Regions from separate parts of the Blautia massiliensis (ex Durand et al. 2017) genome, predicted to be linked through region 1. Evidence: riboswitches for the same ligand, from Rfam matches in the RefSeq annotation. Region 1 holds a riboswitch; each other region holds the start of a gene.
What was found. A riboswitch is a leader RNA that binds a small molecule or an ion and turns the genes downstream of it on or off. The one in region 1 is predicted to bind cobalamin.
Positions count from the first base shown of each region.

Region 2: linked by a shared signal. The riboswitch ahead of V9W66_RS08555 (ABC transporter permease) and the one ahead of V9W66_RS19125 (leucine-rich repeat protein) in region 1 are both predicted to bind cobalamin.
Region 3: linked by a shared signal. The riboswitch ahead of V9W66_RS12790 (ABC transporter substrate-binding protein) and the one ahead of V9W66_RS19125 (leucine-rich repeat protein) in region 1 are both predicted to bind cobalamin.
Region 4: linked by a shared signal. The riboswitch ahead of V9W66_RS11090 (leucine-rich repeat domain-containing protein) and the one ahead of V9W66_RS19125 (leucine-rich repeat protein) in region 1 are both predicted to bind cobalamin.

Region 1 is NZ_CP146725.1:4,049,042-4,052,446, reverse strand. It holds gene V9W66_RS19135 (ABC transporter ATP-binding protein) at 1-22, opposite strand, end outside; gene V9W66_RS19130 (energy-coupling factor transporter transmembrane component T) at 28-774, opposite strand; gene V9W66_RS19125 (leucine-rich repeat protein) at 1,074-1,370, opposite strand; cobalamin riboswitch at 1,427-1,582, opposite strand; gene V9W66_RS19120 (DUF4430 domain-containing protein) at 1,677-2,210, opposite strand; gene V9W66_RS19115 (Ig-like domain-containing protein) at 2,285-3,405, opposite strand, start outside.
Region 2 is NZ_CP146725.1:1,793,740-1,797,144, forward strand. It holds gene V9W66_RS08545 (ABC transporter ATP-binding protein) at 1-209, opposite strand, end outside; gene nikC (nickel transporter permease) at 190-1,053, opposite strand; gene V9W66_RS08555 (ABC transporter permease) at 1,069-1,998, opposite strand; cobalamin riboswitch at 2,135-2,308, opposite strand; gene V9W66_RS08560 (MATE family efflux transporter) at 2,456-3,405, opposite strand, start outside.
Region 3 is NZ_CP146725.1:2,710,585-2,713,989, reverse strand. It holds gene V9W66_RS12795 (FecCD family ABC transporter permease) at 1-474, opposite strand, end outside; gene V9W66_RS12790 (ABC transporter substrate-binding protein) at 489-1,583, opposite strand; cobalamin riboswitch at 1,690-1,979, opposite strand; gene pcrA (DNA helicase PcrA) at 2,081-3,405, opposite strand, start outside.
Region 4 is NZ_CP146725.1:2,311,759-2,315,163, reverse strand. It holds gene V9W66_RS11095 (DUF4430 domain-containing protein) at 1-1,341, opposite strand, end outside; cobalamin riboswitch at 1,664-1,855, shown strand; gene V9W66_RS11090 (leucine-rich repeat domain-containing protein) at 1,945-2,772, shown strand; gene V9W66_RS11085 (DUF4430 domain-containing protein) at 2,844-3,405, opposite strand, start outside.

The DNA of each region.
Region 1 (3,405 bases):
CCTTTACTTCTACAAGATTCATAATCATTATCCTTCCTGTTCCAGAGTTTCGTAGATTTTTTTGTAAGTCATATCCAGATCTGTTTCACAATGCTTCCGGCTTCTGGCAAAACGGATAGTCTCCGTCACATCCAGGATCACCGGAAGGAAACAAAAACATGCGAAACAGATGTATGTAAGCATTGCTTCAACTACTGGAACAGATACCGGAGCCTGATGCCCCTGAATGGTAAAACCAGCAAGTAAAATACGGGGATCATAACTTGCATAAGAAGCCCCATTCATACAGCCAGCAGCAAATACAAGGAATAAAGCTGCCATCACCGCCAGAAGACTTTTATCCTTCTTCGTAAATTTGTAAATGGAAAAAGCAGTCCTGCCTTTTAATCCATATCCCCTGCTCCGCATAGAATCCGAAGTTTCTATGGCATTTTCCAAAGCCCAGGTGACCAGTATCGACAGCATGTTAAAGCCTGCACGGATACGGTTAAAAAGGCTGCCCTCTGAAACATCCCTTCCCATGGATTTCTGTCCGTTCCGGATCACTTTCAGCTGCCCCGTAAATCTGGGGACAAAGCGAAGTGCCATGGAAAGGATCAGGGAAAGGGCCGGTATCAGCCTTCCAAACAGGTAAATAAACTTGTCGCTTGTCATAACTTTATTATAACAGGAAAACCACTGGATCACTACGAACATGACCGCTCCAAGGACTACTCCATAGACTAAGGCCTCCAAAGTGATCCAGTTTCCACTGCTTTCTACATAATATAGCATCGTGACCCCATAATGATTGAAAAGTGGATTCAGAAGAGCCACGATCAAAAGACTGGGAAGGGTAAAGAGAAAGCTTTGCCTAAGTGTCCTTTTTCCTCCAAGCAGAAAGATGGAATAAGACAAAGCACCCGCATAAGAAATGCAGATAAAGACGGGATGCTGATTAAACATAGTAAATAACAGTACTACAGCAAAATAAAAAAAATTCAAAAATGGATGGCATGTGGAAAAAGCATCAATGATGGATTGATCCGCAGTCTGTCTGTTTCTTTTCTCGGTCTTATTTGTTGATAACACGTTTAAATGTACTCCCTCTTTAATCCCTGCTCTTCACAGTACAAATCCACTTTGCTTCCTTTTTTACAACATATGGTGCAATTTTTATTTACAATCCGGGAACCAATATATTCCGGATCATGATGTATCTCCAGATGTTCCAGTCGGTTGCATCCATGAAAAGCTTCCTCTCCAATGAATGTAATATTTGCCGGAATGTACACATTTTTCACTTTTTGCATCCGGGCGAGCTGTGCGGTAAATGTACGGTAATTAAACCGTAAAATACTCCATGTTGCTTTGTCATTCTGTGAACGCATATGATCTCCTTTCCAACGTTCGGCTCATACCAAACTGTATATCTTTTACAGGTTTGTATTCTTTGCCTGACGTGTTGGATATACTGGCTCAAAATGCTTTCATAAGGCGTTTTTCATTCGATACATTTCACACAGGGAAAAGCAGCTCCGGAATCGCACCGGATTTCCTTAAATCGGCTGCCATCAGCCGAACCACGCTCGATTTTTTTGTTATTCTAATTATAACGATACGCCTTATTTCTGTCAATGTTTGCCAATGTTTCTGGTCTTTTTCTCATACCAGTTTAACTATTTTTCACAATTTCTTTACTTCTTATCTTTGTATGGGTTTCCAACATCACTTCCAAGATTGCAGGTATACTTCCATTCAATCTTATCCCCATCTTTGGGCTTATAACTGGAAGCCCCATAATTCGGGAACTCTCCATTTACACTGTACATCCAGCCAGAATTTTTTCCGCAGTCAAATTCATAAAGCTGATTGATGCCTTCCACGTAATAGCTTTTATATAACGGGGTGTATTTGGAAGAGAGCTGGATGTTCTTTTCCTCGCAGATTTTTTTTAAGATGTCAAATACGGTATCGCCCGTAGTAAATTTAACTTCCATTTCCGGAAGTATCCAGCCGTCTTCCGGGACAAATTCTTTTTTGGTTTCTTTTAGATCACCGATATTGTCAAGGATCGTCTGGCAGTCTATCGAAATGGTACAGGCAGCAGGCTTTCCGGAATCCCCTTTTCCGATTCCACAGCTCGTAAGGAGACAGCTCCACAAAAGCATAAAACAGCTGATTCCTATTACCCCGATCCGTTTCCAATATATTTTTTTCAGTTGCTTCATAATTATCCTCTATCGGATGAAAAGGTACCAAAAACACTATTTGATTTTTGATACCTTTTACACCCTTACTCTGTTTACTTAACTGTAATTTTTATCTTTTTTGTAACCTTTCCAGATTTAACTGTGATGGTAACAGTTCCTTTTCTCCGGCCTTTAACTACGCCCTTCGAGCTGACTGTTGCAATCTTCTTATTTGAAGAGCTGTAGATCACTTTCTCCTGGGAAGTGATCGGGCTGACCACCGGTTTTAAAGTAACACTCTTTCCTTTCTTGATGGTCAGTTTTGTCTTGAGACCGCTGATCTTCGTAGTCTTTACCTTTGCAGTCTGGACTTTTACTTTCAGAGTCGCTTTCTTTCCGCTCTTTAAGGTAACGGTGATCTTTGCCGTTCCTGTTTTGGTTCCGGCCTTGATCTTTCCGTTCTTATCAACGGTCACGATCTTTTTGTTGCTGGAAGCCCAGGACTTTATGGAATCCCCGTATGCCATGGAAACCTTCACCTTTGTGGTGGCCTGTTTCCGCTGCAGGGTAATGGAGGATACGTTCAGTTTTATAGTTGCCTTTAATTTGCTTCCATAATTCCGTGTCTGTTTTTTACCGCAGAGGGAACAGGTTCCTTCCTGCTTCGCCGGACGGAATACCGTAGCTTTTGCCGTAGTTTTCCAGGTGTATTTATGCGTATGTGCAATTACAGGAATCGTTTCCGTCTTTTCGTATCCGCAGACCTGGCAGGTATATCTCATCAGTCCGGTTGTCTTATAAGTAGCAGCCTTGATCTGCTTTCCTTTTCCATAGGAATGCTTCTGGTAACCACCCTTTTTCGTGTTATCCGTGATGTCACATTTTCCATACATGGCAACACACTCATGCCAGTGGGCATCCTTATCAAAATTCCATTTGCTGTCCCATACATGGTCATGTTCCAGGGTATAATCATCGGTATAATGGAATACGATCTCATCCCCGTCTTCCAGGTACTGCTCTTTTACTCCAAGATCTGGGTGGATTCCATTTAAAGTATACATCCAGCCGGAGTTCTGTCCGTTGGAAAATTCTGCAAGTTCCTGGCCATCCTTCGTGATTCCGGCAATGTAGGTCTCATCCCTTAATGTGCGGCAGCTCATTCCATTCTGGGACAGCACTTCTTTTAAGAGTTCCAGGACATTGGCATTTCCATCGATCGTATAATCTTTTG
Region 2 (3,405 bases), 1.8 Mb from region 1:
GATATCACCTTTCCATTTCCTGCAAGCAGATTCATGATCGTCAGAGAGGTAACTGACTTGCCGCTTCCGCTTTCTCCCACCAGAGCATGGATCCTTCCGCGCTTTACTTCCAGGCTGACATCTTTTACTGCATGAACCATTCCGTGAGAGGTCTGAAACTCCACATGTAATCTTTTTACCTTTAGAACATCATTTTTGGGCTGTTCCATTCTGTATTCCCTCCCCCAGATAATTAAATGCCAGAACAATGATCATGATCAGTATGCCAGGATAAAACATCAGTCTTGGATAAGTCTGGATATAACTTTTACTGTCACTGAGCATGATCCCCCATTCCGGTGTCGGTGCCTGCACTCCAAGGCCGATAAAGGAAAAACCGGCAATTGACAGAATGATCGAACCGATTTCCATTGTTGCCAGTGCGATCACAGATGGCAGGATATTTCTCAATACATGCCGGAATATGATCCTTGCGTGGCCGCAGCCGCCGGCTTTTAGTGCGGTCATATAATTTTTATTTTTTTCCTGAAGTGTCAATGCCCGGGCAAGCCTTGCATATTCTGCCCAGGATACGACCGATAAGGACAGAATCAGATGAGCGCCGCTGGCTCCTACGGTTCCTGCAATGGCAAGTGCCACAATAAAGACCGGCATAGCCATAAATACATCAATGATCCTCATAATTATGGAATCGATTTTTCCACCTACATATCCGGCAAACAGTCCGATCGGCACCCCGACACATACGGTGATCAGAAGCACCGCAAAGCTATAGCTCAGTGAATACCGGCTGCCCCAGAGAAGTCTTGATAAAATACATCGTCCCAGCTGATCAGTACCTAAAGGATATGCCGCCGACGGATTCTTTAATTTTATCGAAACATTCACAAGCAGTGGATCATGCGGCGCCAGTACAGGTGCAAAAATAGCTGCCAATGCAAAAATTATGACCACCATCAATCCTATTTTTGTTTTCGGTGACTGGAATACCTGTTTCCAGTACAGATTCTGGATCATGCTTTTTTCTGTTTTCTGCTTTCTTCTGCTTCCCATTCTATGACTTCTCCTTTACTTTAACTGAATTCGCCGGTCAATCGCAGAATAGGCGATATCCACAAGAAAATTTAATACTACAATGCCCACAGCCAGAATAAAGATAAAGCATTGCAGCACCGGAGTGTCTTTTGAGATCACGGATTTCAATGCCAGATTTCCGATTCCCTGAATTGAAAAAATACTTTCTATCACAGCTGAGCCACAGAAAAAACCGATCACAATTGATACCAGACGTGTAAGCACAGGAATCAGAATATTTTTCAGACCATGACGCAAAATTACATTTACAGATGACAATCCCTTAGCTCTGCTGGCACGTATGTAATCCTGCTTCAGCACCTGTATCATATTGGTACGGATCAATCTCGTCATAATTCCAAAGAAACTGATATCCATGGCAAATGCCGCAAGAATCGGGATGCCTCCGGCATCTCCTCCGATCACGGAAATCACTTTTAGCTTTACTCCAAATATATAGAGCAGCATCAGACCGATCCAGAAAGACGGCATAGATACACTGAGGGACGACAAAATGCGAATGACTTTATCCAGAACTCTGTTTTCATAAATTGCCGACAAAATCCCGAGAGGGACTGATACGATCATCAACAATAAAAACGAAGTAACTGCCAGTTTAAATGTCTGTGGAAAATATCTTTTTAATTCTTCAAAAGCCGGTTTTCTTGTAGAATATGATTTTCCAAAATCGCCATGAAGTGCTTGCTCCAGCCATTTCCCGTATTGTACCAGCACCGGCTGATCCAGTCCTTCCTCATGCCGTACTTCTTCTATCTGCTCCGGTGACGGATGCTCGTATTTTTTCTCCGCCAGAGCTCTAGCCGCATCACCTGCCGATATAAAACTCAGCATGAAAATAATAAATGTAACCGCCAGCACTACCGGAATCATAAATATAAAACGCTTTGCAATTACTTTTCCCATTTTCATTTCTCCTCATTTTTCATCTGTTTATTCGGTTAAAATAAAAAAAGCTGATATGATCCAGCATCATATCAGCACAAAAAACAAACCTCTACCTCAGGCAGAGCTTATTCCTTCTGTATCCCATCCGAATCAGAATTCTTCTGTCAAAAAGGCAAGTCTCCTGACTCCAGTTCTTCCTACTTACCATCTTCCCGGATCTCTCCAGTGATATTTTGGTTTTCGTCCCTGTCACAGTAGCGGTGGCTGTTCTGGCATTTCACCAGATTCCTTATTAAGTACTTTGTACACCATTCTGACTATTCAATTTTCATAGTTGCAATGAATAAGTATCATAATATCATACTTTTCTTTTTATATAAATAGTTTTTTGTCAAATATAAAATATCTGAACATTTCATAGTGAAACCCGGATATTTTCTGCCTGTATTATTATAGATCCCTTAAGTAAATAACATTATGTATGAACGGTGACTTCTTTATATTTCCGTATAATGATCATATAACTTACGAATAATAAAACAGCTGCGCTGCTCCATGCACAGATCTCTGCATAGTATATCCCATCTTCGCCGATCAGTTTTGGCAGCAGCAGCGCAACACTGACACGCATTATAAATTCTGCAATGCCGCTGGCAAGCGGAATCAAAGTATTACCCAGGCCCTGGATAGCGGAACGATACACATACAGCAGATACAGCACCCACAAAAAGACAGCCATAATAAACAAATACTTATATGCTATATCCAATACCTGTCGGGTCTGATCCGGTTCACCGGATACAAACAGGGACAGTACATTACGTCCAAACAGTACCATCATGCCGGAAATGAAAGCCGAAGTGAGCACTGCCATATAAGTGCCGCTGCGCACGCCTTTTCGAATCCTCTGGTATTTCTTTGCACCAAGATTCTGGCCTACATAGGTTGTAATAGCATATCCATATGAAACGGCAGCCATCTCCAAAACCCCATACAGCTTGTTCGATGCCGTAAATCCCGCCACAAACAGAAAACCAAATCCATTGATCACATACTGTACCACAAGTCCTCCCACGGAGATGATCACATTCTGTACCGCAAGAGGAACCGCCAGTTCCAAAAGCCGCAAACTCATAGAGGGCTGCCTGTAAAAGTCCTTCTTTTCCAGGCGGATATCCGGGATTTTACGTAATACGATCAAACAGTACAAGGCTGAAAATCCCTGTGCGATAACGGTTGCCACTGCTGCTCCGGCTATACCCCAGCCAAAAACCGCCACAAATAACAGATCCAGTCCCACATTGATCACTGCTGCCACTGTCATTGCGATCAACGGAGATCTGCTGTTTCCAAGTGCCCGAAGGATCGCTGCAAATATATTATAAGCAGCTATGATCGGGATTCCTGCAAAGATCAGCCGCAAAT
Region 3 (3,405 bases), 1.3 Mb from region 1:
GATCACCGCAAAAGAAGTGATCATCGCGCCAATGAAAGCTGTGATTCCCACAGAGTTTCCGCCAAGAAAGCTTCCGATTCCAAGCATGATGGCCAGTGTGGCACCCAGAGATGCACCAGATGAGATACCCAGCACATACGGGTCTGCCAGCGGGTTCTGCACGATAGCCTGCATCACCACGCCGCACACGGAAAGAGCCATTCCAACTGCCAGAGCCAGAAGGACTCTAGGCAGCCGGATCAGCCACACAACATCATGAACTGCACCTTCCGCATAGGCGGACAGACTTTTTATATGAAACAATTTATAAGCGATAACGCTGTATACATCCTTCAGTGACAGATCCGCATTTCCAAAAGTGATGGCTGCAAGTATGGAAAAAATAAGGAATCCTGCAAGTCCGATGAGAACTGCCACATACATGGATGTTCTGAGCACCTTATCTTTTTTTCTCTGTGAAGCTGTTTCTTTCACTGCATTTTCTCCGATCAGTCAAGATTTACGTCCGGATATAATCCCTTTGCAAAAGTTTCGATTCCGTCCTGGGTACGTGTTGCACTTGCATACATCTCACTGAGCATGATCGGGTAAACACGTCCGTTCTTTACTGCGTCAAGGCTCTTCAGGGACTCATCATCCTGGATCACTGCAAGCTGGCTGTTCTTAACAGTTTCCGGATCATCTCCTGCATATGGCATGTAAACCACAAAGATCACGTCAGGGTTGGCTGCGATGATATCCTCTTTTCCAACGGTGGAAGCATCCGGGTTTGCAAGAGTTGCGCCTAACTGTGTTACCATATCTCCGCCAAGGCTCTTTACGCCATAGTTTGTGATGTCATCTCCAAGAGGCTCCAATACCATTACGCTTGGTTTGTCTTTTACATCTGCAGTTGCAGTAAGAGTTTTGTCGATCACTGCTTTTGCATCATCAACGATAGCCTGTGCTTTGTCCTGTACATCGAAGATCTTTCCGATATTTAAGATATCTGTGAATTCATTTTCCAGTGTTCTGTCGCCGTCCGGACGAGTATTGGTGTTGTAGTAGGTGCTGCAGCCTTTGTCGATCCAGTCTGTTACATTTCCCAGATTCTTATCAGAGAAAAGAGAGCTCCAGGATAAGATCATGTCCGGCTCCAGCATTGTTACAGTTTCAAGGGATGGGGTAAATTCGTCAAGATAATTTGTTTTTGAGAATGCTTCTTTGAGATCTTCCGGAACTTCATTATCAAGACCTGCGGTAGCTACCAGGTGGTCTTCCAGACCAAGTGCGAGCATAGTCTCAATGCTTCCCTGATATACAGCAAGGACTTTTTCCGGTGCTTTTTCATAAGTAGTTTCGATTTCGTTTCCATCGTAATCATAGGTTGTGATGGTCAGAGGATATTCTGTCTTGGTTGCCTCTGCGGAAGAATCTTCGGTGTCTGCAGACTCTGTACTGTCTTCTGCTGCCGGCTGGTTGTCTTCCTTGATGGCCTCGGAGTCTGCTCTCTCTGCGGCATAAACAGCCGGAGCTGCAGATACGGTCATTGCCGCTGCCATTACCATTGCCATGATTCTTGTGGATACATACTTGTTTTTCATTTCATTTCCTCTCTTTTCGCCTGTTTTATCTCCTGTTGCCTATGGGTAACCGAAAAGATGGGGCTTCATAAAATCTGCACGGAACACTTTGTACGGAAGCTCCCACTTACATACTGTCAAGCAGGTTTCCTGACTTACAGACTCAGAAAAAACTCCGCAAAATAAAAACTGATACACCATTCATCTTTTAGCCGATCATGAATGATGTATCAGAATTTTCTCCAGAATCTCTCTGACATCGGGATTTCGCCTTCTCACATGAGTTTCTGCAATGGCATGTGAAATCCCTTCTTCTGTATACAGTGGCCGCAACCGCTCAGGCTTTTTACCCGATTCCCTCTCACAGTATCCGGCAGCATATGTGCCGGTGATACTGTTCACTTCACAGCAATTCAATTACGCTGATACTGATTCTAACATACCGGTTTTCCAATTACAACCTTGAGGCCGGATTTTTACAGTTTTTTGCAGAAATAGTCTGCCCGGAGAGATCCCTCTCAGATCTTTTTCAGCTTGGCAAAACCGGCGAACATTTTTTTCACGCCGACTTTGTCAAAGTCTACCGTTACCTCGTAATCCCGGCCGCCTTCTGCAATATTCTTCACGATACCAACTCCGAATTTCACATGGCGCACAGTATCACCCACTCCGTAATCCAGCTTCGCTGCCTTGGTAACGGTGAAATCCTTCTTCTGAAGGCTGGTTTTTGCCTGGAAATTCATTTTCATCTGGGCATAGGCGCTTTTCGGAGATACGATATCATCTACTCTGGGCTTTTTCTCCTGAATGGTATGTCCAAGATCTACCAGCTCCCGTGGAACCTCCCTTACAAAACGTGACACACGGTTATACTGAGTCTCCCCACGGATCATCCGCTGTTTTGCACAGGTTAAGGTCAGCTCCTTCATGGCACGGGTGATCCCCACATAACAGAGCCTTCGCTCCTCCTCGATATCCGACGGATCACCGGACCAGATGGAAGCATATCCCGGAAAAACACCGTCCTCCATTCCCACGATAAATACATTTGGAAATTCCAGTCCCTTGGCACTGTGAAGGGTCATCAGCAGCACATAATCCTGATCCGGATCAACAGAATCGATATCTGCCACCAGTGCGATCTCCTCCAGAAATGCAGAAAGTGTTGCCGGCTGTCCGGCCTCCTCCATGGCTTCCTGGAAGGATTCTGTCTTGGAGATCAGCTCATCGATATTTTCGATCCTCGCCTGGGCCTCCTCCGTTTTCTCTGCCTCCAGTTCCTTCACATAACCGGTAAGCTCAATGACCTCTTCCAGGGTTTCACGGACTGTATAGGCCTCTGCCTTACTTTTCAGTCCCTGGATAAAGGATACAAAATCATTGATCTTTCCTGCTGCCCTGCCAATGGACGGTACTTCCTCCACCACGCGGAGCGCATCGTAAAAGCTCAGGTTCATCATATCCGCATAGTCCTGGACACGGCCGATGCTGGTGAGTCCGATCCCTCTTTTTGGCACATTTAAGATCCTTCGCACAGCCAGATCATCACTGGCATTGTCAATGGTCTTCAGATAGCTTAACAGATCCTTGATCTCTTTGCGGGCATAAAAATTCACGCCGCCAACAATCTTATAAGGAACATTTGCCAGGAGAAATTTCTCCTCAAAGAGACGGGACTGGGCATTGGTCCGATAAAGTACTGCACAGTCCCTGTACTGGAATTTCCCGTTGCGGCGCCCCTGGATGATCTCTCCTGCAACATACTCCGCTTCCTCAAATCCGTTGTTGAACTGACGGAAATGTACTTTATCTCCCTCTTCATTTTCTGTCCAGAGGCGTTTTT
Region 4 (3,405 bases), 1.7 Mb from region 1:
TGTGTACTTGGAACATCCGTAATTCGGGAACCATCCGTTTACTTTATACATCCATCCGGACTGTGCTCCACAGTCAAATTCATACAGGTTGTTGATTCCCTGAATATAGTAACTGTCATACATAGGCGTCCAGGAATATTCCAGCTGGATTCCGGCGTACTCACAAACTCTCTGAAGTACTTCAAAAACGGTTTCTCCCTCTGTAAACTCTACGGTACTGGTATCCAGGATCACTCCGTTTGCCGGCACATAAGCTTCTTTTCCGGCTGTCAGATTGTCCATATTATTAAGGATGGTATCGCAGAGGATCGTGATGGTACACTGCTTGGTATCCTGAGAATCCCCGTCACCGGAACCATCATCAGAACTGCCGTCATCGGATACATCTCCATCACTGCCTGCGGTGTCTTCTCCGGAAGAATCCGTCTCATCCTGAGAAGCATCCGGTGTATATTCCTGTGTTGTGTTCTCTCCGCTGCCTGCAGTGTCTACGGTATTTCCGTCTGTTGTATCGGAATTCTGTTTCGCAGATCCATCTGCAGACTTTTTATCATCCGATTTTTCTGAAGTCTTCGGAATCTTGTTTGTAGAATTTAAACTCTTCTCAAGAGCTGCTTTCTTCTCTGCGGCTCTGTCATCCAGAACTTTCTGAAGTTCCTCCGGTGTAAAACATAAACTGTCTTTATCTGCGCATCCCAGCAGCTGCTGGATCATATATTCATTTAATGCTCCTGCTGAGATCTTACTTGTTTCTACTTTCCAGCTTCCGTCCTCACTTTTTGTCATCTGAGCACTTTCGCCGGCTGTTACGGTTGTGGTTTTTCCGTCCGCTCCGGCCAGTTCCACTTCATCCTTAAATACATACACAGCGCCACTTCCGGACTGTGCGCTTACGGAAAAGACTCCTGTCTCAAAGGTAAGCGTATTTTCATCAAGAGCGATCTCTGCTTTTCCCACAGAATCCGTAAGATCCGCAAAAACCTCTCCCTGATCCGCAGTAAGTTTCAAATTGTTTTTTTCTACGGATTCCGCAGTAAGTTTCGTATTTGCGTTAAGTGAAAGTGTATTGTTTTCTCCGGCTGAAAGCTCCGCTGTGGTTCCGTTCTTCGTCTCAAGAATATCTCCGGCTCTCAATGCCACATTTTTTTCCAGGCCGTAGCCCACACCGTTTCTCTGAATATTGGCCACACCTTTTACGTTCTTTGTCATAAGAACGCTGTCCGATCCTTTATCAAACCATCCTTTCAGATTTCCCACTGCCATCACTCCGCATCCGGCAATGACCAGGATCAGTACTACCATGATCACATTAAACAGCGTCTTTTTCCTCTTACTTTCCATTCTTCCTCCTTTTCTCTGCACAAAAAAAGCAACAAAAAAGGTAACGGAAAATAATCCCTCTTTTCCAAGGGGATTCCGTTACCTGATAGATGTTCCTATGCGCAAACCAATGCTTCTACCTTACATGAAAGAAAAACCGCCCGCCGACTGTACGGCATCGCACTTACATGTACAGGAATCACACCTGTTTGCACGTCTTTCTTTTCTATGAAATTTTATACTGAAATTATAGTTTATTTCCTCTTGTCTGTCAAACGAAAACCCGGAAAACAATTGTATCTGTCCTTTTTCTGTGATATAATAATCAGACACCCAAAAATATTAAATATAGACGTTTTCAAGTTCCAGTTTTTTCCTGCAGAAAACCGGATTAAAAGGGAATAAGGTGAGAATCCTCAACAGACGTGCTACTGTATTTGCTTAGTTTATCCGTGAACCATTGTACTTTATCGTATGAGAAGGGGATAAACGTGACTGCATAAGTCAGGAGATCTGCTTGGAAATACTACCGGCTATTACACGTATGATAAATGGAGAATTCTTTTTTGACATCGTATCTGCCTGTGATGCGGTGTCTTTTTTTATGTTAAAGGAAACTTTTTTATGTCAGGTACTTATTACAGATCCAGTCGTGTCATTTCCAAAAACAATGCAAGAAACTATCTTTCCTCAAATGTAAAGATCCCTGCGCCAATTGAATATATCGCGTCGGAAGCTTTTCAGAAAAAGACCAAGATCTCCTCTGTCTGTTTTCCGGACACGCTTAAAAATATCGGCGCCAGAACCTTTCAGGGCTGCACTCTTCTGAAAGAAGTATTGCTTCCCACCCAGGTGGAAAATATGGGATCCAACGTATTTTCTCAATGTAATTCCCTGAAAAAAGTCATTCTTCCTCAGGCACTTTCTTCTATCCCGAGAGCCGCCTTTCAGGAGAACCGAAAGCTTGGATGTGTGATCTTTCCCCATGATTCACAGATTTCCCGGATCCGCTCCGAAGCTTTTTCACAGTGTACCTCCCTGGAATCCCTTCAGCTGTCTTCCGCACTTACCCTCATCGAGGACCGTGCTTTTTACCGCTGTAAAAATCTCCGTTCCGTGGATTTCCCGGAAGGTCTGAAACGTATCGGAAAAGAGGCTTTTTATTTTTGTGCCATAGAAGAACTTCATCTTCCCCAGTCCCTGGAATTTTTGGACGAAAGCGCATTTTTTAAGTGTATGAATCTTACTTATGTCTGTCTTCCCACAAATATCCATTATATCGGCAAATGGGTATTCCACGGATGTAACCGTATGAAATATCTGGAGATCCGACACGATCCCGATTTTATCGGGCCATGGATCATCAACCGTGCCTGTACCATCCGGTGTTATAAAGGTTCCAAAGTAGATGAATATTGTAAGGAATTTGATTTTAAAGTTGAATATTTATGATCAAAAGCGGCATTTTTTCACATTTCATTCTGTGAAAAAATGCCGCTTTTATTTTTCAGGGGATAACAGCTTTATTTAACTGTTACCTTGCATGTTACTTTTTTGCTTCCGCTCTTTACGGTGATCACTGCTGTTCCTGCTTTTTTTGCTGTGATCACACCTGTGCTGCTTACGGTTGCCACGTTCTTATTGGAAGAAGTGTAAGTAATCTTCTCACCGGATGTGAACGGTGTACGTACCGGTTTCAGGGTTGTCTTTGCTCCTTTTTTCAGAGTAAGGGCAGATTTTACACCTGTGATCTTTGTTGTTTTTACTGTAGATTTCTGAACAGTTACTGTGATATAAGCTTGCTTTCCGCTCTTTAAGGTTACGGAAACTTTTGCTGTACCAGCTGTTTTTCCGGCTTTAATCACACCTTTGCTGCTTACAGTTACGATCTTTTTGTTGGTAGTTCCCCATGCCTTTACAGCATCACCGTTGGCAAGTCCTGTTACTTTCACTCTGGATGTGGACTGATTTACTTTCAGAGTGATCTTTGTTGCGTTCAGTTTCAGGGTTGGAGTCAGTTTTTTGCCGTAAGGTCTGGTTGTCTTTGTTTTATAACCGCATTTGGAGCAGACTTTTGTCTGTACT